Regions from separate parts of the Rhodococcus sp. IEGM 1408 genome, predicted to be linked through region 3. Evidence: riboswitches for the same ligand, from Rfam matches in the RefSeq annotation. Region 3 holds a riboswitch; each other region holds the start of a gene.

Region 1 (7,910 bases), on a different contig from region 3:
TGAATAGCCTATTAATATACGATCGAATTCATTCGAACTCGATCGGTCCAGGATGCGCAGGCGGTCGATTAGGTAGGCGCCGAGAAGATCCGCTTCCGCGGCTGCCATCGCTTTCGATGCAACCATGTCCCCTCGCATCTTCGCGTAGTGGCTGAACTCGCCTGGCGTTGCCAGGATTTCAGCCACCATAAGCAGATCGGTCAGCGACACCACCCAGGTTGGTCGACGAACGGAACCGACCACTTCCAGTCCATTGAACGCCACGGGGTCCATGCGCTCGAACGTGACGATTACTGCCGTGCCGCCCGAGACATCGGCCGGTAGCAGATCTTCTGCTCGACCAGTAGGTCTAGACGAGAACGATCGTCCCTTCTCTTCAAGGATGTAGTTCAACGCCCGATCTGTCTGGTCGAGGGCCTTTCCAAGGATCTCTTTGATCTTCGTCTCGACTCGACGTGCTCGACCCTGGCGACCTTCTTCCGTCAGACTGATCGCCTTACCTTCGACAACGAGTGGCCACTCAGCAAGGACCAGCGCGTCGATCTCCCCGGAGTCCCCAGAGGTAGATGAATAGTATTGTGATCCGCGTACGTTTCCGCCGAATACTCCCTGAAGTGCATTCAGGATCAAGCGCTCGTGCGCGTCTTGTCGATGTTTGTGGTACCTCGACGGACTGTAATCGGGATTACGTGGAATTCCCTGGTCGCGCTCGGGCGCCGTCCGCGTTCAATCCCCTCCGAGCGTATCGGCGACACTCCGCCGCTTCGACTCACGCTCGGGATCCGAAGCGTAGAGCCAGGACTCCGCCTCTCCCGGCCGGACGAGCGCGCGGCCGACCAGGATGACCGCCGCCTGTCGCAGCCCGGCGGCCTCCACCACGTCGGCGATGTCGGCGAGAGTGCCGCGCAGTTCCACGCGATGCGGGCGGCTGGCATTGGCGACAACGGCCACCGGGCAGTCGGCGCCATGCGTGGGGATCAGTCGCCCGGCGAGTTCTCGGGTGCGGGTGATCGCCAGGTGCAGGACCAGTGTGGCGCCGGTGGCGGCGAAGTTCTCCAGGGACTCCGTCGACGGCATCACGGTGGATCGGTCCTGGACTCTTGTGAGCACCACCGACTGCACTACCTCGGGAACCGTTAGTTCGACGCCCAGCTCGGCGGCAGCAGCCGCATAGGCGGGAACGCCCGGGACCACATCCCACGGCACGCCGGCCGCGTCGAGGCGGCGAGTCTGCTCGGCGAGCGCCGAGTACAGCGACGGGTCACCCGAACACAGCCGGACCACCTCGAGCCCCTCGGAGCGGGCGGCGACGATCTCGGCGATGATCCCGTCCAGATCCAGATGCTGGGTGTCCACCAACCGGGCCTCGGGTCGGCAGTGGTCGAGCACCCCGTCGTCGAGATACGTCCCCGCGTACAGGCACACGTCGGCGGCGGCAAGCGCCGCAGCCGCGCGCAGCGTCAGCAGGTCAGCGGCGCCGGGGCCGGCTCCCACGAAGTGAACGGTCACGAGCTCTCCCCTGTTTCCGAAGTATCAGCCGCAGCGACGAAGGGCTTCACGGCCGCCCACTGCACCACGGCCCGCGCTGGCGCCCAGCCGGTGAACCGGCCGATCGAGTCGGCGTGCTCGACCTGGATCCTGGTCAGCTCCCCGCCGAATTCGGCGCGGGCGTCGACCACCAGGCGCTCGGTCTCCAGGGTCACCGCATGCGCGACCAGCCGTCCGCCGGGACGAAGTGCTTCCCAGCACTGTCTCAGCAGGCCAGGAGCGGTGCCGCCCCCACCGATGAACACCGCGTCCGGCCGCGGCAGACCGTCCAGAGCCTGGGGCGCCCGGCCGTGGACGACCTCCAGCGCGGGCACGCCGAGCGCGGCCGCATTGCGCTCGATCCGCGCGGCCCGCCCGGGATCGGCCTCCACAGCGACAGCCCGACACGACGGGTGCGCGCGCATCCACTCGATGCCCACCGACCCGGCGCCGGCGCCCACATCCCACAGCAGCTCACCGGCCGACGGCGCGAGGCGGGACAGGGCCGAGGCACGTAGGTCACGGCGGGTGAGCTGGCCGTCGTTCTCAAAGGCATCGTCGGGCAAACCGGGCGCCAGCCCGAGCGGCCGGGCGGTGGCATCTGCCAGGCAGTCGACGGCCAGAACGTGCAGGGCGGGGGCCTGACGACCGGGCGCCCAGTCGTGCGCCGCGCAGGTCTCGCGCGCCTCCGACGGGCTCCCCAGATCGGAGAGGACAGTGAGCGCGCTCCCCCCGAATCCGGCGCCGACAAGCGTCGCGGCGGCCTCCGAAGGCGTGTGTCGGTCGGCGCTCAGCACCAACAGACGCCGCCCCGGCGCGAGTTCGCGAAGGAGCGTGCGGTGGTCGCGCAGCACCGCCACGGACTCGGCCGGCCACCGCATCCGGGCGCGGGCCAGGGCGACCGAGGACACCGCCGGGAGCACCTCCACCGCGTCCGCGCCGAGCACACCGATCAGGGTGGTGCCGACCCCGGCGACCAGCGGATCGCCCGAGGCCAGGGCCACGATCGATCGCCCGGCCCACTGCTCGAGCACGGCCGGCAATCCGTCCCGCAGCGGCCGCGGCCACGGCACGCGTTCGGCCGTCACATCGCCCGGAACCATCGCCAGATGACGCTCCCCGCCGAGCAACACCTCGGCGCCCAGAACGGCACGACGGCGGGCCTCGTCGAGCCCCGCCCACCCGTCGCCGCCGATGCCGACGACCACCACCCGTGCGTTCATGACGCGGAACCCTACCGCGACACCTGCGGCGCCCCGGGTCAGCCCGTTGGGCTAGCCTCGGCCGTGCACAACAACTTCACCCCAACAGCACGAGGTGCCCCACGACCCGCCCGAGGCGGGGCGGAGGGGAGAATCTGGGAAGCCGGTGAGAATCCGGCACAGGGCCCGCTACGGTAACCCGGCCTCTCAGGCGTCCGCGCCCAGCGCGATCGCCCGAGATGAGCCGGGAAGTCCGGAGACCGGCCTCGCGCTGACCGCACCTGGCAGACGAGAGCGGGAGCCCCCATGCCACAGCATTACCCCTTCAGCGCTGTCGTCGGTTCCGACGACATGGCGCTGGCCCTGACCCTGACCGCGGTGTCCCCGTCGGTCGGCGGCGTACTGATCCGCGGCGAGAAGGGCACGGCCAAGTCCACGATGGTCCGCGCCCTCGCCGGGATCCTGCCGGAGATCGAGGTCGTCACCGGCGACCGCTTCTCCTCCGCACCCGACGACGGCGGTTCTGAGACGCCGGACGGACTGATCCCCCACGACGCACCCACCGAGCGGCGGCCGGTCCGCCTGGTCGAGTTGCCGATCGGGGTGTCCGAGGACCGCATCACCGGATCACTACACCTGGAGAGTGCGCTCGCCGCCGGCGTGACGGTGTTCCAGCCGGGACTGCTCGCCCGCGCGCACCGCGGACTGCTCTACGTGGACGAGGTCAACCTGCTCCACGACCATGTGGTGGACCTGCTGCTCGACGCCGCCGCGATGGGGCGGGTGACCGTGGAGCGCGACGGCATCTCGGTGGAGCACGCCGCGCGCTTCGTGCTGATCGGCACCATGAACCCCGAGGAGGGTGAGCTCCGGCCACAGCTCCTTGACCGCTTCGGCCTGACCGTGGAGGTGGCCGCGCCACGCGACCCCGTCCTGCGGGCCGAGGTGGTGCGCCGCCGGATCGCCTTCGAAGCCGACCCCGCGGGGTTCGCCGCCGACCACGCCGCCGACGAGCGCGCGCTGCGCGAACGGATCGCCGCCGCGCGTCGCGTGCTCGGCCGGGTGAGCCTGACCCCCTGGGCGCTGACCACCATCGCCCGGGTGTGCGCGGGCTTCGACGTGGACGGCATGCGCGCCGACATCGTCACCGCCCGCACCGCCGCCGCCCACGCCGCCTGGCAGGGCCGGACCCGGATCACCCGCGAGGACATCCGCGTCGCCGCGCGCATGGCGCTGCCGCACCGCCGGCGACGCGCCCCGTTCGATGCGCCGGGGCTCGACGAGGACCTGTTGGAACGGCTCCTGGGCGACGACGACGAGCCCCATCCCGACCCCGACCCCCGGGACGAGACCGCGCCGGCCGAGGACGCCGATCAGTCTGAGTCCGCAGACGCGTCCGCGCTGGCAGACACTACGGATGCCGAGTCCGCCCCGGCAGACGCCCCCGGCGCAGAGTCGACCCCGGCGCAGGCCTCGGCCGATCAGGCGAGCGATGACGCTGGCCGCCAGGCCGAGTACGACCGCGACTCTGCGGACGAGACAGGCATTGAGGCCGGTGACGAGGTTGCCGACGGCGCAGATCAGGCCGGCGACGCCTCCCAGCCCGACGCCCCCGGGCCCACCCGGCCCGAGCCCGGCACGGTCACCGCGGCCTCGGAGCCGTACCGGACCCGCCTGCTCGCCGTCACCGGCACCGGTCACGGCGCGGCCGGCCGGCGCTCCCGGGCGGTGACCACCACCGGCCGGCGCATCGGCGCGGGCGCGTTCACCGGGTCCGACCTGCACCTGCCCGCGACGATCCGGTCGGCCGCGCCGCAGCAGGCCGCCCGGGGTCGCGAGGCCGGTCGCGGCGGTGGTCGGCTCCGGCTGGCCGCCGAGGACCTGCGCTCGGCCGTGCGCGAGGGCCGGGAGTCCAACCTCGTGCTGTTCTGCGTGGACGCCTCGGGATCCATGGCCGCCCGCACCCGGATGGAGCAGGTCAAGACCGCGATCCTCTCCCTCCTGCTGGACGCCTACCGCCGCCGCGACAAGGTTGGAATGGTGACCTTCCGCGGGTCCGGCGCGCACGTGGCCCTGCCGCCCACCTCCTCGGTCGACATCGCGGCCACCCGCCTTTCGGCACTCCCGGCGGGCGGACGGACCCCACTGGCGGAGGGACTGCTCACCGCCGCCGAGGTCCTGCGGATCGAGGGCGTCCGCGATCCGCGGCGGCGGGCCCTCCTCGTCGTCGTCACCGACGGCCGCGCCACCCACGGCCCGCACGCCCTCGCCCGGTCCCGCGCCGCGGCGGCCGGGCTGGCCTCCCTCGGGGTGGCGTCGGTGGTGGTGGACTGCGAGACCGGTCGCTTCCGCATGGGCCTGGCCGCCGAGCTCGCCGGACACCTGGGCGCCGAGCACGTGCCGCTGGGCGAGGTCACCGCCGAGGGACTCACCGACACGGTAGACGTTCACACAGCCCGCGCGCGCACCGCGCGCCCCCGGGCCGTCAGCCCCCGGAACGAGGTGGCCTGATGCCCCAGGGACAGCCGGAGATCGTGCCCGACGACGGGCTCAGCACCCGCCAGCGCCGCAACCGGCCGCTGGTCATGGTCCACACCGGGCCCGGCAAGGGAAAGTCCACGGCCGCGTTCGGGCTGGCGATGCGCGCCTGGAACCAGGGCTGGGACATCGGGGTGTTCCAGTTCGTCAAGTCCGCCAAGTGGCGCATCGGCGAGCAGACCGTCATGGAACGGCTCGCCCGCCTGCACGCCGAGACCGGCGAGGGCGGGCCGGTCGAGTGGCACAAGATGGGCTCGGGCTGGTCGTGGTCGCGCAAGGACGGCACCGAGGACGACCACGCCGCCGACGCCGCCGAGGGCTGGGCCGAGATCAAGCGGCGCCTGGCCGACGAGCGGCACGACCTCTACCTGCTCGACGAGTTCACCTACCCGATGAAGTGGGGCTGGGTGGACGTCGACGACGTGGTCGCCACCCTCGCGAGTCGCCCCGGACGGCAGCACGTGGTGATCACCGGCCGCGACGCCGACACCAGGCTGCTGGAGGTCGCCGACCTGGTCACCGAGATGACCAAGGTCAAGCACCCGATGGACGCCGGGCAGAAGGGTCAGCGGGGCATCGAATGGTGACCGACCCGCCCGACCCGCCCGCCTCGGCAGCCGCGCGCACCGCGCAGGCGCGCATCGTGGTGGCCGCACCGGCGTCGGGGCACGGCAAGACCACCGTCGCGACCGGCCTCATGGCCGCGCTGCGCCGCACCGGGCTGGAGGTCTCGGGACACAAGGTGGGCCCCGACTACATCGACCCCGGCTACCACGCCCTCGCCACCGGGCGGCCGGGCCGCAACCTCGACCCGCACCTGGTGGGCGAGGAACGGATCGTGCCGCTGCTGCTGCACGGTGCCGCCGCAGGTGGGGGCGCGGGCGGGGCCGGGATCGGCACCGGGCGGCCCGCCGACGTCGCGGTGATCGAGGGCGTCATGGGCCTGTACGACGGCCACATCGGCGGCGACGGGTTCGCCTCCACCGCCCACGTCGCGGCGCTCACCGGGACCCCCGTCGTACTGGTCGTGGACATCTCGCACGCCTCCCGCAGCATCGCCGCCGTGGTGCTGGGAATGGCCTCCTACGACCCGGCCGTGCGCATCGCCGGGGTGGTGCTCAACAAGGCCGGCTCCGTCCGCCACTCCGACGAGGTCCGCCGCGCGCTCGCCCCACTCGGCATCCCGGTGCTGGGTGTCCTCCAGCGCGACGACGACGTCACCGCCCCCTCCCGCCACCTCGGACTGGTCCCCGCCGCGGAGCGCCCGGAGGCCGCGCGGTCGCTGGACCACCTCGCCGGGAAGGTGGCCGCGTCGATCGACCTCGAGGCCGTCATGCGCATCGCGCGCGGGGCGCCTCCGCTGGCGGGCGCGGCGTGGTCGGCGAGCGCGGCGCTGGGTGCTGGTCGGCCGTACGAGGGTGACGACGACGAGGTGCGCCCGCTCATCGCCGTGGCCGGTGGCCGGGCCTTCACGTTTCGCTATGCCGAGACGGTCGAGCTCCTCGAGGCGTCCGGCTGCTCGGTGGCACCGTTCGACCCACTGGCCGACGAGTCACTGCCCGACGGGACGGCGGGGATCTACCTCGGTGGCGGGTTCCCCGAGGTGCACGCCGCAGACCTCGCCGCCAACGAGCCGATGCTGCGGGCGCTGCGCGCGGCGACGGCGGCCGGGACACCGACGGTCGCCGAGTGCGCGGGCCTGCTCTACCTTTGTCGCAGCCTCGACGGCGTGCCGATGGTGGGGGCGATCGACGCCGACGCCGCCATGGCCCCGCGGCTCACGCTGGCGTACCGCCGGTCGACCGCGGTCTCCGACAGCGTCCTGGCGACCGCCGGCACCGAGGTCACCGGCCACGAGTTCCACCGCACGGCCGTGAACCCGCCCGCCGGCGCGGCGGGCGCGGCGGGCTCTCACGCGGGCGTGCCCAGCACGGACGGACCGGGCGCGGCTCCCGCCTGGACCAGCAGCGCCGGGCCGGAGGGGTTCGTCCACGGTTCGGTCCACGCCTCCTACCTGCACACGCACTGGGCCGGGCATCCCGCGCTGGCGGCGAGATTCGCGGGGCAGGCCCGGCGGGTCGCCACCACGCGCCGGCCTGCCCGCCTCTGACGCCGCCCGAGTCTCTGCGCCGCCCGACTCTGACGCCGCCCGACCCTGACGCTGTCCGACCCGAGCGCCGACCTGCCTCGCTCGGTGGGCGTCCAGCTTTGTCGTACTCACTGCGGAATTTCGGCCGGTTTCCCGCAGTGGCTACGTCAAGCTTCTTCGTGGTTACGAAACATCCGTGCCGGGCGGGCCGGCGTGGGCCTGGTAGACGGGTCGGCGGTCGGCGTGGGCCGGTCAGCGGAATGGCGGTCAGCTCACGGCCGGGCAGTGGGCAGGCTCAGAGGGCGGTGACCCAGGCCGCGGCCTCGGCGACGGACGCCGCGACGGACACGCCCGGCGCGGGTCCGGGTCGTCGCACCACCACGACCGGCACCCCGAGCTCGTCGGCCACCGCCATCTTCGACCACGTGTGACCGCCGCCCGAGTCTTTGGTGACCAGCACGTCCACGCCGTGATCGGTAAAGAGTTCGCGCTCACCCGCCACCGAGTAAGGGCCGCGGTTCAGCAGCAGCCGCCACGGCACGGGCAGATCCACC
Region 2 (7,910 bases), on a different contig from region 3:
AGCAACGACGAAGGTAGCCGTGGCGACAGCGAGGCTCCCGACCGCGGGGATCTCGACCGCGAGGATTTCGACCGCGACGCCCTGTGGCGAATTCTCGCCACGCGCCGCGACCACCGCCACTACCACCCCACACCGGTCCCGCGCGAGACCATCGAGCGGCTGCTCGAGGTCTTCGCCGTGGCCCCGAGCGTCGGCCTGAGCCAGCCCTGGCACGTCACCGTGGTTCAGGACCGGGACATCCGCGAGGCCGTCCACGAGGGTTTCCGCTCAGTCCGTGCCGCTGAGTCCCAGCGGTTCGACGGCGAGCGCCGCGAACTGTACAACTCACTGCGCCTCGAGGGCATCCTCCAGGCGCCCGGAGGACTGGTGATCAGTCACGTCCCGCCCGGGGGGCCGGTCCTGGGAACCACCAGCGTCCCCGCGGCCACCGAGTACAGTGTGATCGCCGCGATCACCCTGTTGTGGCTGGCAGTGACGGCCGAGGGCCTGGGAATGGGCTGGGTGAGCCTCGTGGACCCCACCCATCTCTCCGAGAGCGTTCCGCTGCCGGAGGACGCCCGTCCCCTGGCATACCTGTGCCTGGGTCATCCGGCCCTGGACCTCAAGGAGCCACTGCTCCAGACCGTCGGCTGGGAACGGCGTTCACCGTTGCCGGTCGACTGGATCTAGCGTACGGCGCTTGGCCTCACGCTCGGGGTCTGAGGCATAGAGCCAGGACTCCGCCGTGCCCGGCCGCTCCAGCGCGCGGCCGACCAGGATGACCGCGGCCTGGCGCAGGCCTGCGCCCTCAACCGCATCCGCGATGTCGGCAAGGGTGCCTCGTAGTTCCACGCGGTGGGGCCTACTGGCGTTGGAGACCACCGCCACCGGGCAATCGGCGTCATGCGTGGGCACCAACCGCTCTGCGATCTCACGGATCCGGGTGATCGCCAAATGTAGCACCAGCGTGGCGCCGGTGGCGGCGAAGTTCTCCAGCGACTCCGTCGACGGCATCGCGGTGGAGCGGGCCTGGACTCGGGTGAGCACCACCGACTGCACGAGCTCGGGAACAGTGAGCTCCACACCCAGCTCCGCAGCTGCGGCTGCGTACGCCGGGACGCCCGGGACCACATCCCACGGCACACCCGCCGCGTCGAGGCGGCGGGTCTGTTCGGCGAGCGCAGAGTAGAGCGACGGGTCGCCCGAACACAGCCGGACCACCTCGAGGCCAGCAGCGTGGGCCTCAGCCAGTTCGGCGATGATCCCGTCGAGATCCAGGTGCTGGGTGTCCACCAGCCGGGCGTCGGGGCGGCAGTGGTCGAGCACTCCCTCGTCGAGATACGTACCCGCGTACAGGCAGACGTCCGCGGTCCGAAGCGCCTCCACCGCACGCAGCGTGAGCAGGTCGGCGGCGCCGGGGCCGGCTCCGACGAAGTGAATGGTCACGAGGTCTCCTCCATCGGCTCCGAAAAGGGCTTGACTGCAGCCCACTGCACCACAGCCCGCGCGGGGGCCCAGCCGGTGAACCTGCCGATCGAGTCGGCCCGCTCGCCCTGCAGCCGGGTCAGTTCGCCGCCGAACTCGGCGCGGGCGTCCACGAGTACTCGCTCGGTCTCTAGCGTCACCGCGTGGGCGACCAGCCTGCCACCGGGACGCACCGCGTCCCAACACTGCCGCAGCAGTCCCGACGCGGTGCTGCCGCCGCCGACGAAGACGGCATCGGGATCCGGGAGCCCGTCGAGAGCCTGCGGCGCCCAGCCGTGGACGAGCTCCAGAGAGGGAACCCCCAGCGTGCGGGCGTTGCGCTCGATGCGCGACGCCCGCTCGGGATCAGCCTCGACCGCGATCGTCCGGCAAGACGGATGCACCCGCATCCACTCGATGCCCACCGACCCGGCGCCCGCGCCCACGTCCCACAGCAATTCACCGGCAGAGGGCGCGAGCCGGGACAGGGCGGAAGCCCGCAGATCCCGGCGGGTCAGTTGGCCATCGTTCTCGAAGGCGTCATCGGGCAGGCCCGGGGCCAGGCCGAGCGGGCGCGCGGAGGCGCCGGCCACGCACTCAACGGCCAGAACGTGCAGGGCAGGCGCCTCGCGACCCGGCTCCCAGTCTCGCGCCCGGCAGCTCGTGCGCGCCTCCGACGGGCTCCCAAGATCGGAGAGCACGGTCAGCGCGCTCCCCCCGAAGCCCGCGCCGGTCAGCATCGAGGCGACCTCCGAAGGGGTGTACCGGTCGGCCGAGAGCACGAGCAGACGACGCCCTGGCGCCAACTCGCGGGCGAGGACCCGGTGGTCGCGCACCACTGCCACCGTGGCGGCAGGCCACCGCATCCGGGCACGGCCCAGCGCGACCGAAGACACCGCCGGCAGCACCTCCACCGCCTCCGCACCGAGCAGGTCGATCAGCGTCGTTGCCACCCCCGCCACCAGCGGATCACCTGAGGCCAGGGCGACAATCGACCGCCCGCGGAACCGCTCGAGAACCTCGGGAAACCCGGCCCGCAGCGGCCGCGGCCAGGGCACGCGCTCGGCCGCCACGTCACCTGGAACCAGCGCCAGATGACGCTCCCCGCCCAGCAGCACGTCGGCCTCGCGGACGGTGCGACGGCGCGCCTCGTCGAGCCCCGCCCAGCCGTCACCGCCGATCCCCACCACGACCACCCGTGCGTTCATGACGCGGAACCCTACCGCCGAGCCCCGCCGCCCAGATCCCCAGGACGCTGAGTAGTCTCGAAACTGAACCACAACTTCACCCCAACAGCACGAGGTGTCCCACGGCCGCTCCGGCGGCCGGAGGGGAGAATCTGGGAAGCCGGTGAGAATCCGGCACAGGGCCCGCTACGGTAACCCGCGCCTTCGACGCCAGCGCCGAATGAGCCGGGAAGTCCGGGAGACCGGCCTCGCGCTGACTAGTCTGGCAGACGAGAGCGGGAGCCCCCATGCCACAGCACTACCCCTTCAGCGCCGTCGTCGGTTCCGGCGACATGGCGCTGGCGTTGGCCCTCACCGCGGTCTCGCCGTCGGTCGGCGGCGTGCTGATCCGCGGCGAGAAGGGCACCGCCAAGTCCACCATGGTCCGCGCCCTCGCCGGTATCCTGCCGCAGATCGAGGTCGTGACCGGCGACAGGTTCTCCAGCGCGCCGGACGACCGCGGCACCGACACCCCGGACGGGCCCCTACCGCTGGACGCGCCGACCGAGCGCCGGCCGGTCCGCCTGGTAGAACTGCCGCTCGGCGCGACCGAGGACCGCATCGCCGGGTCCCTGCACTTGGAGAAGGCCCTGAGCGAGGGCGTCACCGCGTTCGAGCCGGGCCTGCTGGCCCGTGCGCACCGCGGAATCCTCTACGTGGACGAGGTCAACCTGCTCCACGACCACGTGGTGGACCAGCTCCTCGACGCCGCCGCCATGGGCCGGGTCACCGTGGAGCGCGACGGGGTGTCCGTGGAGCACGCGGCGCGCTTCGTCCTGATCGGCACCATGAACCCGGAGGAGGGCGAGCTCCGGCCCCAGCTGCTCGACCGCTTCGGCCTCACCGTCGAGGTGGCAGCCCCGCGCGATCCATCGCTGCGGGCGAAGGTGATCCGCCGCCGGGTCGCCTTCGATTCCGACCCCGAGGGCTTCTGCGCCACCTATGCGGCCGACGAGCAGGCCCTGCGCGAGCAGATCGTCGCCGCCCGGGAGCGCGTGGGCGGCATCGAGCCCACCGACTGGGCGCTGAACAAGATCGCTACCGTCTGCGCGGGCTTCGACGTCGACGGCATGCGCGCCGACATCGTCACCGCGCGAACGGCCGCTGCCCACGCGGCGTGGGAGGGCCGGGACCGGATCACGCGCGCCGACATCCGCGTCGCCGCGCGGATGGCGCTCCCCCACCGCCGGCGGCGCGCGCCGTTCGACGCCCCGGGCCTGGACGAGGAGCTCCTCGACCGGCTCCTGGGGGACGACGACGAGCCCGATCCGCGCGACGGCGGGCCCGGCACGGATGGCCCAGAAGGCGACCAGGGCGACGACGACCACACGGGCGACCACTCGGCCGGCCCGCAGGACGCCGGCTCCGGCGCGTCAGCCGACACCGGCGACGCCGGAGACACCGAGGGCCACGAGCCCCCGCCCGGGGACAACGCGCCCACGGCACCCGAGCAGTCAGACCCCCACTCCGGCAGCGGGCCGGAGCAGGGAGACCGCACCAACACCAACACCGACGCCGACGACCCGCGGCCCGACGGCGACGGGGCCGAGCAGGACGGCGGGGTCGAGAAGGACGGCAAGGCTGGCGGCGCCGCGACCGCTCCGGGAACGGTGGCGGCGGCCTCTGCGCCGTACCGCACACGAATGCTGACCGTCACCGGGACGGGAAACGGGGTCTCCGGCCGCCGGTCCCGCGCGATCACGACCACCGGCCGGCGCACCGGCTCAGGCGGGTTCACCGGCTCCGACGTGCACCTGCCCGCCACGATCCGCGCCGCCGCGCCCCGGCAGGCCGCCCGGGGTCGCAAGGGTGGCCGCGACGGGGGGCGACTGCTCCTGAACTCCCGTGACCTGCGCTCGGCGGTCCGCGAGGGCCGGGAGGCGAACCTGGTGCTCTTCTGCGTGGACGCCTCGGGATCCATGGCCGCGCGCACCCGCATGGAGCAGGTCAAGACCGCCATCCTCTCCCTGCTGCTGGACGCCTACCGCCGACGCGACAAAGTGGGCCTGGTGACCTTCCGCGGGTCCGGCGCGCAGGTGGCACTGCCGCCCACCTCCTCAGTGGACGTGGCCGCCGCCCGCCTGGCAGAGCTGCCCGCCGGGGGCCGGACCCCACTGGCGGAGGGGCTGCTCACCGCCGCCGAGGTGCTACGCATCGAGAGGGTCCGCGATCCGCAGCGGCGACCCCTCGTCGTCGTCGTCACCGACGGCCGGGCCACCCACGGCCGCGACGCCCTCGCCCGGTCCCGCGCCGCGGCGGCCGGGCTGGCCTCCCTGGGCGTGGCGTCGGTGGTGGTGGACTGCGAGACCGGCCGGTTCCGCATGGGCCTGGCCTCCGAGCTCGCCACCCACCTGGGCGCCGAACACATCCCCCTGGGCGAGGTGACGGCCGAGGGCCTCACCGACACCGTCCGCGCCCGCACCGATTACACCAACGCAGGGACACGCGGTCCGGCACGAGACGACTCCGCACGAGACGAACCGACGCGACCCGAGGGAGAGGTGGCCTGATGCCCAAGGGACAGCCGGAGATCGTGCCCGACGACGGGCTGAGCACCAGGCAACGCCGGAACCAGCCGTTGCTCATGGTCCACACCGGCCCCGGCAAGGGGAAGTCGACGGCCGCGTTCGGGCTGGCGATGCGCGCATGGAATCAGGGCTGGGACATCGGGGTGTTCCAGTTCGTCAAGTCCGCCAAGTGGCGGATCGGCGAGCAGACGGTCATGGAACGCCTCGCGCGCCTGCACGCCGAGACCGGCGAGGGCGGTCCCGTCGAATGGCACAAGATGGGCTCGGGCTGGTCGTGGTCGCGCAAGGACGGCACCGAGGACGACCACGCCGCCGACGCCGCCGAGGGCTGGGCCGAGATCAAGCGTCGGCTCGCCGACGAGCGGCACGACCTCTACCTGCTCGACGAGTTCACCTATCCCATGAAGTGGGGCTGGGTGGACGTCGACGACGTGGTGGCCACGCTCGCGTCACGTCCCGGTCGCCAGCACGTGGTGATCACCGGACGCGACGCCGACCCCCGGCTGGTCGCCGCGGCCGACCTGGTCACCGAGATGACCAAGGTCAAGCACCCGATGGACGCCGGCCAGAAGGGCCAGCGGGGGATCGAATGGTGACGCACCTGCCCCGGCTCGTCGTGGCGGCCCCGGCGTCGGGCCACGGCAAGACCACCGTCGCCACCGGGCTCATGGCCGCCCTCCGGCGCAGGGGGCTGACGGTCTCCGGCCACAAGGTGGGGCCGGACTACATCGACCCGGGCTACCACCAGCTCGCGACGGGGCGGCCCGGCCGCAACCTGGACCCGCACCTGGTCGGTGAGAACACGATCGTCCCCCTCCTGCTGCACGGCGCCCAGACCGGGCCGAGCCCGGCCGAGGTGGCCGTGATCGAGGGCGTGATGGGACTGTACGACGGCCACATCGGCGGCGACGGATTCGCCTCCACCGCCCACGTGGCCGGCCTCACCGACACCCCGGTCCTGCTCGTCGTGGACATCTCCCACGCCTCGCGCAGCATCGCGGCCGTGGTCTTGGGGATGGCGACGTTCGACCCCTCCATCCGCATCAGCGGCGTGATCCTCAACAAAGCGGGATCCCTCCGGCACTCGGACGAAGTGCGACGGGCGCTGGCACCACTCGGGATCCCGGTGCTCGGCGTCCTCCAGCGCGACGACGAGGTGACGGCCCCGTCCCGCCACCTCGGCCTGGTGCCGGTGGCGGAGCGCCCGGAGGCCGCGCGGTCGCTGGACCATCTGGCGGGCAAGGTGGCCGCATCGATCGATCTGGACGCGGTGATGCGGATCGCCCGTGAGGCGCCGCCGCTGGCAGGGTCACCGTGGTCACCGGATACCGCACTGGTCGGTGCAGGCGGTGGTCACGTATCTGGGGACGCCGAAGAACTCGCCGGCGGTCCGGTCACCGGCGGCCCCGGCCCTGCGGCGGGCCCGGGCAGACCCGTGGTCGCAGTGGCCGGCGGGCGGGCGTTCACGTTCCGCTACGCCGAGACCATCGAACTGCTCGAGGCCGCCGGGTGCGAGGTCGCCGTGTTCGATCCCCTCACCGACTCGGACCTTCCCGCGCGCACCGCTGGCATCTACCTCGGTGGTGGATTCCCTGAGGTACACGCCCCGGCCTTGTCCGGGAACGCCCCGATGCTGCGCGCTCTGCGTGCGGCGACGTCGGCGGGGATGCCGACGGTCGCCGAATGTGCCGGACTCCTTTACCTCTGTCGTAGCCTCGACGGCGCCCCGATGGTGGGAGCGATCGATGCCGACGCCGCTATGGCCCCGCGCCTCACACTGGCCTACCGCAGCTCCACCGCGCCCGCCGACAGTGTCCTCGCCGCGGCCGGCACCGAGATCACCGGGCACGAGTTCCACCGCACCACGGTCACCCCGGCCTCCGGCGCGGCTCCCGCCTGGACCGGTCCCGCCGGGCCGGAGGGATTCGTCACCGGCTCGGTCCATGCGTCGTACCTGCACACCCACTGGGCCGGGCACCCCGGGTTCGCCGTGAGGTTCGCCGCCAATGTGAACCGTTTTTCACAAGCCATGGCGCTGGGCGCCACACCTCGGTAGTGTCTCGTCCAACCCCCGGTGACGCCACCGGGCTGGCTCCCGATTGGGACACCGCCATGGCCACCACGCGCAGCGTGATCGAGCAGAACATCCGTGCATTCAATGACCAGGACGCCGAGTCCGTACCGTGGTCGCAGGACGCTGAGTTGACGACTCCGGGAGGAAAATTCACCGGCCGTGAGGGCATCCTCGGATTCTTCGGGGTCTTCCAGGGAGCGTTCTCCAACGGCGCACTGACGGTGAACTCGTGGATCGTCGAGGGCGACCGCGCCTCGGTCGAGAGCTGTCCTCCGGGATCCACGACGGCGTGCTGCAGAGCCCTGGGGCGAGGTGCCGCCCTCCGGTAAGCCAGGGACGTTCCAGTGGAGCGCGTCGTACCAGGTGCGCGGGGACGAGCTCCCCTCCGAGCACCTGTATTTCGACCAACTCGGCTTCCTGGACCAGCTGGGTCTGTTGCCCGAGTGGCTCGGAGCTGACCCGCTCGGGCGATCGTCAGTCTCGTACCGGCGCGTCGACCCACTCGGCAGCGGAGGCCGCATCGTCGACGACTTCCACGCCGGGCGCGACCCCCGGGCGCCGGACCACGACCACCGGTACCCCGAGCTCACCGGCCACGGCCATCTTGGACCACGTGCGATCGCCGCCCGAGTCCTTGGT
Region 3 (7,910 bases):
ACATCCGCCGCGCGGTGCTGCTGCACGACCGCGTCCAGGTGGTCACCGCCGCGCTGGCCGTGCTGGGTGTGGTCGCACGACGCGCCGGCCACCACCGCCCGTGGGACGTCCGCGCCAAAATGACCGCTCCAGGGAGGCGACCCTATGACCGACGACCTGCTGCGCATCCACGGCGACACCCAGGTCGCCCCCGGTGAGGTCGACTTTGCCGTCAACGTCCACGGGGATCGCCCGCCGGAGTGGCTGGCCGCGCGACTGCAGGCGCGGATCCTCGACCTGGCCGCCTACCCCACCGCCGCCGACGACCTGCGCGCCCGTCGCGCCGCGGCGCGACGGCACGGCACCGACGCGGCCCGGGTGCTTCCGCTCGCCGGGTCCGCGGAGGGTTTCCACCTGCTGGCCGAGCACGCCGCGCGCCGGGGGCTGCGGGCGGCCGTGGTGCACCCGTCGTTCACCGAACCCGAGGTGGAACTGCGCCGGGCGGGCGTCCCGGTCACCCGGGTCGAGCTGCCAGAGCCGTACACCTTCGACCCCGCTCTGGTCCCGGAGGCGGCCGACCTCGTCGTCGTCGGCAATCCCACCAACCCCACGTCGGTCCTCCACCCGCGCGAGGCCCTGGCCTCGTTGTGTCGACCCGGCCGGGTCACCGTGGTGGACGAGGCGTTCTGTGACGTGGTCGACGACGAGGAGGGCGTGTCACTGGCCGGGGCCGACCTGCCGGGGCTGGTGGTGCTGCGCTCGGTGACCAAGACGTGGGCGCTGGCCGGGCTGCGGGCCGGGTACGCGGTGGGCGACCCGGCCGTCCTGGCCGACCTCGCCGCGCACCGCGTGCACTGGCCGCTCGGGACCCTGCAGCTCGAGGCCGTGGCGGCGTGCTGTTCGGACGAGGCGGCCGGTCACCTCGCGCGCATCCGGGATCGGCTGGCCACCGACCGTGTGGAGATGTGCGGGTTGCTCGAGGGCGCCGGAATCGCGATCGCCGTGCCGCCCGCTGCGCCGTTCGTGCTGGTCAAGACACCCGTGGGGATCGATCCCGGCGGGTTCCGGGGCCGTCTGCGCTCCTATGGCTACGCCACTCGACGCTGCGACACCTTCCCCGGACTGGACCCCGCCCACGTCCGGCTGGCCGTCCGCGACCCCGAGACCGTGCGGGGTCTCGTGGCCGCGTGGCAGCGGGTCGTGGGTGAGGCCCATGAACGCCCGAGTCGATGACTCAGGTGTAGGCCGACAGCTGCTCGGACAGCGCCGCGACCGCTCCGATCACGGTGATCGCGGGCGGCGCGATCCCCGCCTCGGCGGCGTCGCGGGCAATCGTGGCCAGCGTTCCGCGTAGGACCCGCTCGGCGGCGGTCGAGCCGTTCTCGATCATGACCGCCGGGGTGTCCCCGGGCATGCCCTCGGCGAGGAGTTCGGCGGTGATCGCGGCGAGGGTCGTCACCGCCATGAGCAGCACGAGCGTGGTGCCCGACCTGGCCAGCGCTCTGTAGTCGAGGGTCGAGGCGGGGCTTCCCGGCGGGACGTGCCCGGAGATCACCGACACGCCCTGCGAGAGCCCGCGATGGGTGGCGGGGATCCCGGCGAGGGCCGGTACCGAGAACGCCGAGGTGACGCCCGGGATCACGGTGACGGGCACCCCGGCGGCCGTGCACGCGAGGTACTCCTCGCCGCCACGGCCGAACAGGAAGCTGTCCCCGCCCTTGAGCCGGACGACCGTGCGGCCGCGCCGTGCGTGGTCCACGAGGATCCCGTTGATCTCCTCCTGCGGGGTGGCGGGCCCGAAGGGCACCTTGCCCACGTCGATCACCTCGATGCCGGGGTCGAGGTCGCCGAGGATCGACACCGGTCCCAGGCGGTCGGTCACCACCACGTCGGCGGCGCGGACGGCGTCGAGGCCGGCCACGGTCATCAGTCCCGGGTCGCCGGGGCCGCCGCCGACCAGCACCACCCGTCCGGTGCACTCCTCCGCGGCCGTCATCCGGGCGCCCGCCGGTTCCGCCGGCATCGGTCTCTCGTCCGCCGCCATCAGGCCACCTCCCCATCTCCACGTCGCAACAGGTACACGTCCATCACCCAGCCGTGCTCGGCCCGCAACCGCTCCCGGTGCGCCCGCAGCTCCGGCAGGACGTCGCCGACCCGTCCCGCGACGAGGGTCTCGCCAGCGTCGCCGAGGTTGCCGCCCCACCAGATCCGCCAGTCGGCCAGGTCGTCCAGCGGCAGGTCGGCGTTGAGCATCACCACCACGTTGTCGGCGCCGGCGGCCACGACCTCCCGCAGCCGCCGGCCGGTGGTCACGGTGACCGTGCCGCCGATCTCGTGCAGGACCAGCCGGTGGCGCGCGGCCAGGACCTGCAGCGCCGAGATGCCCGGGACCACCTCCACATCGAGGTCCAGACGGCCGCGCTCGGCGATCCGGTCCACGATCCGCAGCGTCGAGTCGTAGAACGCCGGGTCGCCCCACACGGGGATCGCCACGTCACCGGGCCGCGCCGCCAGGGCGCGTTCCCAGGCCAGGGAGCGGGCCTCGTGCCAGTCCGTCACCACGCCGCGGTACCCGGCGCCCGAGGAGGTCGACGACGACGAGCGGTCCCGCTGCGGATCGACCACGCCCACCAACTCCACCCGCGGAGCATGCCGGGCGAGCAGTCGCCGGCGGAGGTCGACCAAGGGGTCATCCGGCCCCTTGACCGCCGCGAGCGCGTACTCGGACGCGCGGAGCGCGGCGATCCCCTCGACGGTGATCTGGTCGAGGCCGCCCGAGCCGATGCCCACGACCCGCACCCGGCGGCGGCGCGACCGCCGGTCCGGACGCACCCCGTGATCCTGGCCCCCTTGCAGACGCGCGCAAGTACTGCATGCGCACGCGATATCTCGTGTGCGGATGCAGTGATCGCGCGCGTCTGGGCTGCGTGATTCGCGAGGGGGGGGCTCAGTCATCGTGGGACTCCTCGAGGTCGCCCTCTACGTCCAGGTAGACCTGCCGCATCCGGTCCATGATCTCCGCCTCGGGCTCGGCCCACATCCCGCGGTCGACGGCCTCGGACAGCCGCTCGATCATCCCGCGCAGCGCCCACGGGTTGGAGCGGCGCAGGAACTCCTGGTTTGTCTGGTCCAGGACGTATTCCCTGGCCAGGGTGTCGTACATCCAGTCGTGGACCACGCCGGCGGTGGCGTCGAACCCGAAGAGGTAGTCGACCGTCGCGGCCAGCTCGAAGGCACCCTTGTAGCCGTGGCGCTGCATGGCGGCGATCCACCGCGGGTTCACCACGCGCGAGCGGAACACGCGGGTGATCTCCTCCGCCAGCGACCGGGTGCGGATGGCATCGGGCGTGGTGGAGTCGCCCACATAGGCGCGCGGTTCGGCGCCGGTGAGCGCACGCACGGTCGCGATCATCCCGCCGTGATACTGGAAATAGTCGTCCGAGTCGGCGATGTCGTGCTCGCGGGTGTCGATGTTCTTGGCCGCCACCGCGATGCGCCGGTAGTTGGTGCGCATGTCGTCGGCGGCGGGGACGCCGTCGAGGCCGCGGCCGTAGGCGTACCCGCCCCAGCGGGTGTAGACCTCGGCCAGGTCGCTGCTGTCCCGCCAGTTGCCCGCCTCGATGGTCTGCAGGATGCCCGCCCCGTACGAGCCGGGCGCGGAACCGAAGATCCGGGTGGTGGCGCGGCGGTGATCCGAGTGCTCGGCGAGGTCGGCCCGGGTGTGGGCGGCCACGTAGTTCTGCTCGTCCGGTTCGTCCAGTTCCGCGACCATCCGCACGGCGTCGTCGAGCATCCCGATCACGTGCGGGAACGCGTCGCGGAAGAAGCCCGAGATGCGGACGGTCACGTCGATGCGCGGGCGCCCGAGCTCGGCGGTCGGCACCACCTCGAGTCCGTTGACCCGGCGGGAGGCCTCGTCCCATCGGGGCCGGACACCGAGCAGGGCCAGGACCTCGGCGATGTCGTCGCCCGAGGTGCGCATGGCCGAGGTCCCCCAGATCGACAGCCCCACCGAGCTCGGGTACTCCCCGGTCTCGGCGACGTGCCGCTCCAGCAGCGAGTCCGCCATGGCCTGCCCGGTCTCCCACGCCAGCCGCGACGGGACGGCGCGCGGGTCCACCGTGTAGAAGTTCCGGCCCGTGGGCAGCACGTTGACCAGGCCCCGCAGCGGGGATCCCGAGGGCCCGGCCGAGATGAAGCCGCCGTCCAGCGCGTGCATCACGGCGTCCAGCTCGTCGACCGTGGCGGCCAGGCGCGGCACCACCTCGCGGGCGGCGAACTGCAGCACCTGCGCGACCTCGTCGTCGTCGTCGTGCTCGTCGTGGTCGAGTCCGTCACCCGCGCCTCCGGCACCGACCCCGCCCGCGGTGAGGCCCGCGGCGGGTCTCACCTCGTTCATCACTTCGGACACGGCAGCGAGGTCCCAGTCGCGCGCGTCCATCGCCTCGACCAGCGCCGTGGCCAGCGCCTCGACGCGGTCGACCTCTTCGGTCGGCGCGCCCTCGGCCAGCCCCAGCGCCCGGCGCAGGCCCGGCACCGCCCCGGACTCCCCGCCCCAGACCTGCGAGGCCCGCAGGATCGCCAGCACCAGGTTGATTCGCGCCTGCCCTTCCGGCGCCTGGCCCAGCACGTGCAGGCCGTCGCGGATCTGGACGTCCTTGATCTCGCAGAGCCAGCCGTCGACGTGGAGCAGGAAGTCGTCGAACTCCTCGTCCCCGGGCCGTTGCTCGAGGCCCAGGTCCTCGTGCATGTGCGCGGCCTGCATGAGGGTCCAGATCTGCGCGCGGATGGCCGGGAGCTTGGCCGGGTCCATCGAGGCGATGTTCCCGTACTCGTCCAGCAGCTGCTCCAGGCGGGCGATGTCGCCGTAGGACTCCGCGCGGGCCATCGGCGGGACCAGGTGGTCGACGATCGTCGCGTGCGCGCGGCGCTTGGCCTGGGCGCCCTCGCCGGGGTCGTTGACGAGGAACGGGTAGATCAGGGGCATGTCGGCGATCGCGGCGTCCGTGGCGCACCCGGCCGAGAGCGCGGCGTTCTTGCCCGGCAGCCACTCCAGCGAGCCGTGCTTGCCCAGGTGGACCAGCGCGTGCGCCCCGAAGCCGCGCGCCAGCCAGCGGTAGGCGGCCAGGTAGTGGTGGGACGGCGCGAGCTCGGGGTCGTGGTAGATCGCGACCGGGTTCTCGCCGAAGCCGCGGGGTGGCTGGATCAACAGGACGACATTGCCGGCCTGGAGGGTGGCCAGGACCATCTCGCCGGCGTCGTTGACGAACAGCTCGCCCGGCGCCGGCCCCCACGCCTCGACCATCTCCGCGCGCAGCGTCTCGGGCAGGTCCGCGGTCCAACGCAGGTAGTCCTCGGTGGAGATCCGCACGTGACTGTCGGTGAGCTGGGCGCCCGTGAGCCACTCCTGATCCTGACCGCCCGCGGCGATGAGCGCGTGGATGAGGGCGTCGCCGGCGGCGGTGTCGTCGGCGAACCCGGTGTCGTCGGCGTAGTCCCCGGCGGTGTCCAGACTCGATCGATCAAGATACTGCGCGATGGGGCCATCGTCCGGGCCGAGGTCGTAGCCCTCGTCGCGCATCCGGCGCAGCAGGCGGATGGTCGAGACCGGGGTGTCCAGCCCGACGGCGTTGCCGATGCGGGAGTGCTTGGTCGGATAAGCCGAAAGCACCAGGGCGACCCGTCGGTCGGCGGGCGCCACGTGGCGAAGCCGCGCGTGGGCGACGGCGATCCCTGCGACGCGCGCGCACCGCTCGGGGTCGGCCACGTAGCGGGGCAGGCCGTCGGCGTCGATCTCCTTGAACGAGAACGGTGCGGTGATGATCCGGCCGTCGAACTCCGGGATGGCGATCTGGTTGGCCGAGTCCAGGGGGTTGACGCCGTCGTCGGAGGCCGCCCAGTCCTCGCGGCTCCACGTCAGGCACAGGCCCTGGAGGACGGGGATGTCCAGCGCGGCGATGCGTTCGACGTCCCAGGTCTCGTCCTCGCCGCCCGCGCTCACCGCTCCGGGCGTGGTGCCGCCGGCTGCCAGGACGGTCACGACCAGCGCATCGAGCGTGCCGAGCGCGTCGAACAGCTCGTCGGGAGCCGAGCGCAAGGACCCGGCGAAGACCGGTACGCCCACGGCCTCGCCGGTGGCGTCGATCGCGTCGGCCAGCGCGTGCGCGAACCCGGAGTTCCCGCTCACCTCGTGGGCGCGGTAGTAGAGCACGCCGACGCGGGGCAGGTCGGTGGCGAGGTCGCCGACGTTGTCGTCGTCGTTGTCGTTGTCGTCGTCCCGGTCGTTCCCCGCTCCGTTCCCCGTGCCGTGGCCTGCGGCGCCCGGGCGCGGCGGCATCCCCCACACCGGCACGCTCTCCGGCGGCTCGAAGCCGGCGCCGGTGAGCAGCACGGTGTCGGACAGGAAGGCGTGCAGCTGGGCGAGGTTCCGCTCCCCGCCCTCGGCGAGGTAGCGGTGGGCCTCGGCCGCGATGCCGATCGGGACCGTCGACAGCTCCATCAGGTCGGCGTCGGGGCTCTGCTCCCCGCCCAGCACGACCACCGGCAGGCCCGAGGCCGAGACCGCGGCGAACCCGGCCTCCCAGGATCGCCGGGAGCCCAGGATCCGGACCACCACCAGGTCGGCGCCGTCGAGCAGCCCGGGCAGGTCCGCCTCCACGTCGAGCCGGGACGGGTTGCCGAGCGCCCACCCGGCGCCGGAGGCCCGGGCGGAGAGCAGATCCGTGTCGGAGGTGGATAACAGTGTGATCAGTGGTGCCGAGACGTCATCAGGGGACGCCAAACGCCGGTTGGGGCGCATGTTCTTCTCCAAACCCTCGTGGAACATGTCGCCGTGGCCGGTCTCCTGGCTTCCGCATCAACGCCGTGCGACCGACCTTCCCGGATCCTGGAGGATCCAGTGGCCTCCGCCCCGTGCGGGACGGACGAGGGTCGCATGACTCCGCGACTACAGTGGCGAGGGCCGCGCCGGCTTTTCCTCCGGCTTCCCGAACACCACGGCAGCGCCGAGCCTATCCGCCCCCACCCGGTTGAGCGGTGCCCGCCCTCCCGCGGCCCGGGTGGAACACTGACCCCCGTGAGCATCACCGAACCCACCCGCCGCACCCGTGGCGACCTGTGCCCGGGGGTGTTGCGCCCGTGGCCGGCCGCCGACGGCGCCCTGGTCCGGCTGCGCGTCCCGGGTGGCCGCGTGTCGCCCGCGGCCCTGGCCGCGCTGCACGGGGTCGCCGTGCGATTCGGCGACGACGACAACGTGCACGTCACGACACGCGCGAACCTGCAGCTGCGGGCCCTGCCGATCGGCCCGGACGGACAGCTGCCCGGCGAGGTGGTGGCGGCGATCGCGGAGACGGGCCTGCTCCCCGAGCCCGGTCACGAGCTGGTGCGCAACATCCTCGTCTCGCCGCTCACGGGCCTGGTCGGCGGCCGGGCCGACCTGCGCCCGGTGACCGACCGGCTCGACGCCGGGCTGCTGGCCGATCCCGCGCTCGGCGGGTTGCCGGGCCGGTTCCTGTTCGTCCTGGACGACGGCCGCGGCGACCTTCTCGAGCGGTCCTGCGACCTCGGTCTGGTCGCCCTGGACGCCGGCACCGCACAGCTGCGGGTGGGCGCGCAGTGGTCGGACGTCGTGCCGCTGGCCGAGGCCGCCGACCGGCTGGTCGAGCTGGCCCGCGAGTTCGTCCGGGCCCGCGGCACCGGCCCGGACGCGCCGTGGCACGTGCGGGAACTGCCAGTCCCCCTCATCGCGGCCCGCCCGGCGGACCACCGGCTCGCGAGCCCGGCCCCGGTGCTGCCGTACGGTCCGGTCGCGAGCTCGGCGGGGCTGATCGACCACGTCGAGGCCCATAGCGGCGTAGTGGACCGCGCCCTAATCGACCGGCTCACCGGCGGCGACGTGGCCGAGTTGATCGTGACCCCGTGGCGCGGGGTGC
Region 4 (7,910 bases), on a different contig from region 3:
CCGCTCGACGTACACGGCACCGTCGAGCCGGCCGGCGGCGGCGAGCGCGCGGCGCACCGCCGGGAAGTTGCGTCCGAGCTTCATGATGATCGCCCCGTCGGTGTCCGCGAGGCGGCGCGCCAGCTCGGGCTCCGGCAGGGTCCCGGGCAGGACGGTGAGGACGTCGGTCTGGCGGACCAGGGGCGTGGCCGCGGCGGCGGTCGCGGCGGCGAACGCCGGTATGCCGGGCACGATCTCGGTGACGAACCGGCCCGAGAGCTTGTCGTGCATGTACATGAAGGAGCCGTAGAACAACGGGTCCCCCTCGGCGAGCAGGACCACGTCCCGTCCGGCCGCGAGGTGCTCGGCCAGGCGCTGCGCGGCGCGGTCGTAGAAGTCCGCGATCGCTCCCGCGTACCCGCCGGGGTGGTCGGTGAGGCCGGTAGTCACCGGGTACTCCAGCACCTCCTCGACCGCACCGGCGGGGATGAGGTCGGCGGCGATCCGCCTGGCGTTGGAGGCCTTGCCGCGGCCGGCGTGATAGGCCACCACGTCGGCGGCTCCGATCAGGCGGGCCGCCTTGAGGGTGATCAGCTCGGGGTCGCCGGGTCCCACGCCGATGCCGAACAGCCGGCCCAGCCTGTCGCCGACTGCTGCGCCCGCCGGACCGGTACTCACTCGGCCACCTGCGCCAGAGCGTTGACCGCCGACGCCGTCATCGCGGATCCGCCGCGTCGGCCGTGGACGGTGACAAACGGGATGTCGATACCGTGGTCGTCTGCCAGGGCGGCCAGCGCTGCCTTGGATTCCGCGGCGCCGATGAACCCGACAGGGCACCCGACGATCGCGGCGGGCCGGGGCGCGCCGTCGAGCAGCATCTCTAGCAGGTGGAACAGGGCGGTGGGGGCGTTGCCGATCGCCACCACGGCGCCGTCCAGGCGGTCACCCCACAGCGAGAGGGCGGCGGCGGAGCGGGTCGTGCCCATCCGTCGGGCCAGCTCGGGGACGGCCGGATCGCTTAGCAGACACACCACGTCGTTGTCCCGGGAGAGCCTGGCCCGGGTGATGCCGGAGGCGATCATGTGGGCGTCGCAGAGGATCGGCGACCCGGCGTCGAGCGCGGACCGAGCGGCACCGACCAGCCCAGGATGGACCTGCAGGTCGTTCACGAGGTCGGTCTGTCCGGTGCCGTGCACCATCCGGACGGCGAGCCGCTCGGCGTCCGGCGGGATCCGGGACAGGTCGGTCTCTCGCCGGATCGTGGCGAACGAGTCGAGGTAGATCGCCGGCCCGTCGTCGACGTAGTCGTATCGGCGCGGGGGCCGGTGAGCAGCAGGCATGGAGTCCTCCTCGGGGTTCTCGCCCCGGTCAGAAGTCACAGGCGGCGCGGCAGGAAGCGCGCCGATCCCGCGGCCAGTTTCTGGCTTGTCGACCCGCATGTCGGGCCTCACAGTGGCGGAACCGCCCCGGACTCGCACCGGGTTCCTCACCGTGGGACAGCAGGTATCCTACGCGCGCACGATGAGCACGCCACGCCACGGGGTGACCACGAGCTCGTCCGGAGCCGGGTCGGTGAGCCGGGCGATCAGCGCGCGGTCGAGGATCCCGTCCGGTGCCTCGACGTGCTCGAGCGGTCCTGTCGAGCCGGGAACCGGCCCGTACGGCAGGGCGGGTGAGGGGCTCGGGACCCGACCGTCGCCCGGGCGTGGGGCGACGAGGGGCTCGGAAAGTTCCCGCACGTGCCAGGGGGCATCGGGGCCGTCGCCGCGGGCGCGGGCGAACTCGCGCGCCAGGCCGAGCAGATGGTCGGCGGCCTCGTCGACGGGCACCACCCTGGACCAGTGCTCGCCCACCCGAAGTTGCACGGTGTCGGAATCGAGCACCGCGAGCCCCAGATCGGCGGCACGGTCCACGAGATCGCCGCGGCCGTCGTCGAGGACGAACAGGAAGCGACCCGACAGCCCGGCCAGTCCGGGATCCGCGCGGAGCCCGGCGTCGAGGCGCTCGGTCACCGGGCGCAGGTCCGCCCGACCGCCCGACAGCCCGGTGAGGGGGGAGACGAGAATGTTCCGGACGAGGTCGTGCGTCGGCGCGGGTAGCAGGCCGGTGGCGGCGATCGCGGAGATGACCCGGGTGTCGAGTTGCCCGTCCGGCCCGGTCGGCAGGGCACGCAGTTGCAGGTTCGCGCGGGCGGTGACGTGCACGTCGTCGTCGCCGTATCGCGCCGCGACCCCGTGCAGCGCGGCGAGGGCCGTCGGCGATATGCGCCCGCCGGGCACGCGCAGCCGCACCAGGGCGCCGTCGTCCGCGGGCCAGGGGCGCAGCACTCCCGGGCACATGTCCGTGCGGGTGCGGCGGGTCGGTTGGCTGGCACTCACGGACACAGTGTGGCAGCCGGGCGTGGTCGGGGTCGCGGTGAGTCGACGCCCGAGCGCCGCCGGAGTCCCGGGGCCGGATAGGCTCGCCGGTGCCGTGGTGCTCGGGAAGCCGGAGGAGAAGCCGGCGCGGCCCTCGCCACTGTAGTCGCGGAGCCATGCACTCCGAGCCGTCCCCGAACTGGCCGGAGGAACCGGGTACCTCACCCGGGGACATCGAGCATGGCGTCGACGCGAAAGCCAGGAGACCGGCCACGGCGACATGTTCCACGAGGTTTTGGAGAAGAACATGCGCCATGACCGGCGTTCGGCGTCCCCTGATGACGCCTCGGCACCACCACAGGCACCACGCATCACCCTGCTGTCCACCTCGGACACGGATCTGCTGTCCGCGCGGGCCTCGCGCGCCGAGTGGACGCTCGGCAACCCGTCCCGGATCGACGTCGAGGAGGACCTGCCCGGTCTGCTCGCCGGCGCCGACCTGGTGGTGGTCCGGATCCTCGGTTCGCGGCGGTCGTGGGAGTCCGGGTTCGCCGCGGTCCTGGCCTCGGGGAGGCCGGTGGTGGTCCTGGGCGGCGAGCAGACCCCGGACGCCGACCTGATGGAGCTGTCCACGGTGCCGATCGGTATCGCGGCCGAGGCGCACCGCTACCTCGCCGAGGGTGGGGAACGGAACTTCGCCCAGCTCCACGCCTTCCTCTCGGACACCGTGCTGCTCACCGGTGCCGGCTTCGAGCCGCCGGAGAGCGTGCCGGTGTGGGGGGTGCCGCCGCGCCCGGGAGCCGACGGCCACGGCGCGGGCGACGGCGCGGGCCTGGGCGCGGGGAACGACCAGAACGACCGGATCGACGAGGACAACGCCGGCGACCGCGACGACTCCCGCCCCCGCGTGGGAGTGCTCTACTACCGAGCCCACGAGGTCAGCGGCAACTCCGAGTTCGCGCACGCGCTCGCCGACGCGATCGACGCCACCGGGCACGCCGTGGGAGTGCCGGTCTTCGCCGGATCGCTGCGCTCGGCGCCCGACGAGCTGTTCGACGCGCTCGGCACGCTCGACGCCCTGGTCGTCACCGTGCTGGCCGCCGGCGGCACCACTCCGGGCGCGGTGAGCGCGGGTGGCGAGGACGAGACCTGGGACGTGACGCGCATCGCCGCCCTGGACATCCCCGTCCTGCAGGGCCTGTGCCTGACCTGGAGCCGGGAGGACTGGGCGGCCTCCGACGACGGCGTGAACCCGCTGGACTCGGCCAACCAGATCGCCATCCCGGAGTTCGACGGCCGGATCATCACCGCACCGTTCTCGTTCAAGGAGATCGACGTCGACGGCCTGCCCCGCTACGTGGCCGACCCCGAGCGGTGCGCGCGCGTCGCCGGGATCGCCGTGGCCCACGCGCGGCTTCGCCACGTGGCGCCCGCCGACCGCCGGGTCGCGCTGGTCCTGTCGGCCTACCCGACCAAGCACTCCCGCATCGGCAACGCCGTCGGCCTGGACACCCCGGTCTCGACCATCCGCCTGCTGCGCCGGTTGCGCGACGAGGGCTACGACCTGGGCCCGGACGACGGCCCCATCGCCCGGTTCCTGGACACCGCCAGGGACTACGCCGACGACACCGGGTTCGCCGACGACACCGCCGCCGGCGACGCCCTCATCCACGCGCTCATCGCCGCGGGCGGTCAGGACGAGGAGTGGCTCACCAGCGCCCAGCTCACCGACAGTCACGTGCGGATCTCCACCGAGGACTACCTGCGCTGGACCACGGACCTGCCCGAGACGCTGCGCGCGGAGATGGTCGAGGCGTGGGGGCCGGCGCCGGGCGAGCTGTTCGTCAACGACGCCGGCGAGATCGTCCTGGCCACCATCCAGGCCGGCAATGTCGTCCTATTGATCCAGCCGCCCCGCGGCTTCGGTGAGAACCCGGTCGCGATCTACCACGACCCCGAGCTCGCACCCTCCCATCACTACCTGGCCGCCTACCGCTGGCTGGCCCGCGGCTTCGGCGCGCACGCGCTGGTCCACCTGGGCAAGCACGGCTCGCTGGAGTGGCTGCCGGGCAAGAACGCCGCGCTCTCGGCCGGGTGCGCCACGGACGCCGCGATCGCCGACATGCCGCTGATCTACCCGTTCCTGGTCAACGACCCCGGCGAGGGCGCCCAGGCCAAACGCCGCGCGCACGCGACGATCGTCGACCACCTGGTCCCGCCGATGGCGCGCGCCGAATCCTACGGCGACATCGCCCGACTCGAGCAGCTGCTGGACGAGTACGGGAACATCGCCTCGATGGACCCGGCCAAGCTCCCGGCCATCCGCGCGCAGATCTGGACCCTCATGCAGTCCGCGCACATGCACGAGGACCTGGGGCTCGAGCAGCGGCCCGGCGACGAGGAATTCGACGACTTCCTGCTGCACGTCGACGGGTGGCTCTGCGAGATCAAGGACGTCCAGATCCGCGACGGCCTGCACGTCCTGGGCCAGGCGCCGGAAGGGCAGGCGCGGGTCAACCTGGTGCTCGCCATCCTGCGCGCCTCGCAGGTCTGGGGCGGCGAGTCCGGGGCGGTCCCGGGCCTGCGCCGCGCGCTCGGCCTGGCCGAGGGCGCGCCGACCGAGGAGGTCGACCGGGTCGAGGCGCTGGCCAAGGCGCTAGTCGAGGGGATGGACGCGCGGGATTGGGACGTCGCCGCGGTGCCCGACGTGATGAACGAGGTGAGACCGGCCGCCGAGGGCCTCACCGCGGGCGGGGCCGGCGCGGGTGGCGCGGGTGACGGACTCGACGACGACGACGACCACGACCACGACCACGACGACGACAACGACGACGACGAGGTCGCGCAGGTGCTGCAGTTCGCCGCCCGCGAGGTGGTGCCGCGCCTGGCCGCCACGGTCGACGAGCTGGACGCCATCCTGCACGCGCTGAACGGCGGTTTCGTCCCGGCCGGGCCGTCCGGTTCCCCACTGCGGGGCCTGGTCAACGTGCTGCCCACGGGGCGGAACTTCTACACGGTGGACCCGCGCGCGATCCCGTCGCGACTGGCCTGGGAGACCGGGCAGGCCATGGCGGACTCGCTGCTGGAGCGGCACGTCGCCGAGACCGGCCAGTACCCGTCCTCGGTCGGTCTGTCCGTCTGGGGGACCTCGGCCATGCGCACCTCCGGGGACGACATCGCCGAGGTCCTGGCCCTGCTCGGCGTCCGGCCCGAATGGGACGAGGCGTCCCGCCGGGTCAACGGGCTCGAGGTGGTGCCGGCCGACGAACTCGGGCGCCCCCGCATCGACGTGACGGTCCGCATCTCGGGCTTCTTCCGCGACGCCTTCCCGCACGTGATCGGGATGCTCGACGACGCCGTCCGGATGGTCGCCGAGCTGGACGAGCCGGACGACCAGAACTACGTGGCCGCCCACACCCGGGCCGACCTCGCCGAGCACGCGGACCACCGCCGCGCCACCACCCGCATCTTCGGCTCCGCGCCCGGCTCGTACGGGGCGGGCATCCTGCAGACCATCGAGGCGGGCAACTGGCGGGACAGCAGCGACCTGGCCGAGGTCTACACCCGCTGGGGCGGGTACGCCTACGGCCGCGGCCTCGACGGCGTCCCCGCCGCCGACGACATGCGCACCAACTACCGGCGCATCGCCGTGGCGGCCAAGAACATCGACACCCGCGAGCACGACATCGCCGACTCGGACGACTACTTCCAGTACCACGGCGGGATGATCGCCACCGTGCGCGCGCTCACCGGCGCCGAACCGCGCGCCTACGTGGGCGACTCCACCACTCCGGACGCGATCCGCACCCGGTCGCTGGCGGAGGAGACCACGCGCGTGTTCCGCTCGCGCGTGGTCAACCCGCGGTGGATCGCGGCCATGCAGCGGCACGGCTACAAGGGCGCCTTCGAGCTGGCGGCCACCGTCGACTACCTCTTCGGCTTCGACGCGACCGCCGGGGTGGTGCACGACTGGATGTACGACACGCTGGCCAGAGAGTACGTCCTGGACCAGACCAACCAGGAATTCCTGCGCCGCTCCAACCCGTGGGCGCTGCGCGGGATGATCGAGCGGCTCTCGGAGGCCGCCGACCGTGGGATGTGGGCCGAGCCGGACGCGGAGATCATGGACCGGATGCGGCAGGTCTACCTCGACGTGGAGGGCGACCTCGAGGAGTCCCACGATGACTGAACCGGCGACTGAACCGGTGACTGAGCCACAGCGCCGGCGGGTGCGGGTGGTCGGCATCGGCTCGGGCGGCCTCGATCAGATCACCGTCGAGGGGATCGCCGCCCTCCGCGCGTCCGGGTACGCCCTCGCGGCGGTCAAGGGGCCGGATGACCCCTTGGTCGACCTCCGCCGGCGACTGCTCACCCGGCATGCTCCGCGGGTGGAGTTGGTGGGCGTGGTCGATCCGGAACGGGACCGCTCGTCGTCGTCGACCTCCTCCCCGCTCGGCTACCGCGGCGTGGTCCTCGACTGGCACGAGGCCCGCTCCCTGGCCTGGGAACAGGTCCTGGCGACCCGTCCCGGCGACGTGGCGATCCCGGTGTGGGGCGACCCGGCCTTCTACGACTCGACCCTGCGGATTGTCGACCGGATCCTGGACCGCGGTCGCCTCGATTTCCGGGTAGAGGTGGTGCCCGGCATCTCCGCGCTGCAGGTCCTGGCCGCGCGCCACCGTCTGGTCCTGCACGAGATCGGGGGAACGATCACGGTGACCACCGGCCGCCGGCTCCGCGAGGTAATCGATGCGGGCGCGGACAACGTGGTGGCCATGCTCAACTCGGACCTGCCGCTGGACGACCTCGCCGACTGGCACATCTGGTGGGGCGGCAATCTCGGGGACGAGGGGGAGTGCCTGGTCTCGGGCAGGGTCGGCGACGTGCTGGCGGACCTGCGCGCCCATCGCGAGCGACTGCGCGCCGAGCACGGCTGGGTGATGGACGTCTACCTGCTCCGCAGGCCGGACCCACATTCGGTGTGGGAGCGGATGGAGAGCCCGTTACGGTGAAGTTCGCGGGCGCGGCGGAGGCCGCCGCGTTGCCTGATTCCGGTCAGGCATCGGCGAGTCCGTCAGAAATTGAACAGTATGAGCGCGGTCGTGGTCGCGCGATCAACTGAGAGCGAGTGTCGATGTCGTTCCCGCTTCGGGGGGGTCGGTAAAGTACACATTGGGCCACTCGGGAAGTCGATATGAGTCCGACACGCCCGGGAGCCCTCACGGCCAGCTCACCGAGAATCAGATCGTGTCATGCGCGATGTCGGTGGATCGAGCCTAACTCCCAACGGTCTCAACCACCTTGACAACTTCCGCTTCACTGCACTCGCATGGGTATCCAAAGTTCGGTGATAGAGCCATTTGCAGCTGTCGGGTTAACCAAGCCCGGCATAGACCACAGGCGGACCGCCTCACGAATGACGTCTCCGTGGGTGACAACAACGACGGGCCCGCCGCCCTGACCCAGCTCCACTGCCGCCCGTCGAAGCCGGTCGGCGACATCTGTGCGCGACTCCCCGCCGGGGAGGGGGTCATCCCGCCCGAGGCCGACCTCGGCGCGCTGACCCTCGCCGAC

The links. A riboswitch is a leader RNA that binds a small molecule or an ion and turns the genes downstream of it on or off. The one in region 3 is predicted to bind cobalamin.
Region 1: another riboswitch for cobalamin. It lies ahead of R4P08_RS17995 (VWA domain-containing protein); the one in region 3 lies ahead of cobN (cobaltochelatase subunit CobN).
Region 2: another riboswitch for cobalamin. It lies ahead of R4P08_RS17215 (VWA domain-containing protein); the one in region 3 lies ahead of cobN (cobaltochelatase subunit CobN).
Region 4: another riboswitch for cobalamin. It lies ahead of cobN (cobaltochelatase subunit CobN); the one in region 3 lies ahead of cobN (cobaltochelatase subunit CobN).

The regions. Positions count from the first base shown of each region.
Region 1 is NZ_JAWLRW010000021.1:8,106-16,015, reverse strand. It holds gene R4P08_RS18010 (hypothetical protein) at 1-630, opposite strand, end outside; gene R4P08_RS18005 (cobalt-precorrin-4/precorrin-4 C(11)-methyltransferase) at 727-1,509, opposite strand; gene cbiT (precorrin-6Y C5,15-methyltransferase (decarboxylating) subunit CbiT) at 1,506-2,750, opposite strand; cobalamin riboswitch at 2,826-3,013, shown strand; gene R4P08_RS17995 (VWA domain-containing protein) at 3,036-5,240, shown strand; gene cobO (cob(I)yrinic acid a,c-diamide adenosyltransferase) at 5,240-5,854, shown strand; gene R4P08_RS17985 (cobyrinate a,c-diamide synthase) at 5,848-7,377, shown strand; gene R4P08_RS17980 (cobalt-precorrin-6A reductase) at 7,652-7,910, opposite strand, start outside.
Region 2 is NZ_JAWLRW010000015.1:33,906-41,815, reverse strand. It holds gene bluB (5,6-dimethylbenzimidazole synthase) at 1-669, shown strand, start outside; gene R4P08_RS17225 (cobalt-precorrin-4/precorrin-4 C(11)-methyltransferase) at 643-1,425, opposite strand; gene cbiT (precorrin-6Y C5,15-methyltransferase (decarboxylating) subunit CbiT) at 1,422-2,651, opposite strand; cobalamin riboswitch at 2,727-2,896, shown strand; gene R4P08_RS17215 (VWA domain-containing protein) at 2,918-5,179, shown strand; gene cobO (cob(I)yrinic acid a,c-diamide adenosyltransferase) at 5,179-5,793, shown strand; gene R4P08_RS17205 (cobyrinate a,c-diamide synthase) at 5,787-7,253, shown strand; gene R4P08_RS17200 (nuclear transport factor 2 family protein) at 7,253-7,600, shown strand; gene R4P08_RS17195 (cobalt-precorrin-6A reductase) at 7,746-7,910, opposite strand, start outside.
Region 3 is NZ_JAWLRW010000006.1:266,360-274,269, forward strand. It holds gene R4P08_RS11875 (cobalamin biosynthesis protein) at 1-197, shown strand, start outside; gene cobC (Rv2231c family pyridoxal phosphate-dependent protein CobC) at 145-1,212, shown strand; gene cobA (uroporphyrinogen-III C-methyltransferase) at 1,214-2,023, opposite strand; gene cobF (precorrin-6A synthase (deacetylating)) at 2,023-2,811, opposite strand; gene cobN (cobaltochelatase subunit CobN) at 2,927-6,778, opposite strand; cobalamin riboswitch at 6,796-6,992, opposite strand; gene R4P08_RS11900 (nitrite reductase) at 7,055-7,910, shown strand, end outside.
Region 4 is NZ_JAWLRW010000015.1:42,736-50,645, forward strand. It holds gene R4P08_RS17235 (precorrin-2 C(20)-methyltransferase) at 1-657, opposite strand, end outside; gene R4P08_RS17240 (precorrin-8X methylmutase) at 654-1,319, opposite strand; cobalamin riboswitch at 1,373-1,488, opposite strand; gene R4P08_RS17245 (nitrite reductase) at 1,488-2,357, opposite strand; cobalamin riboswitch at 2,436-2,626, shown strand; gene cobN (cobaltochelatase subunit CobN) at 2,644-6,525, shown strand; gene cobF (precorrin-6A synthase (deacetylating)) at 6,542-7,348, shown strand; gene R4P08_RS18580 (histidine phosphatase family protein) at 7,653-7,910, opposite strand, start outside.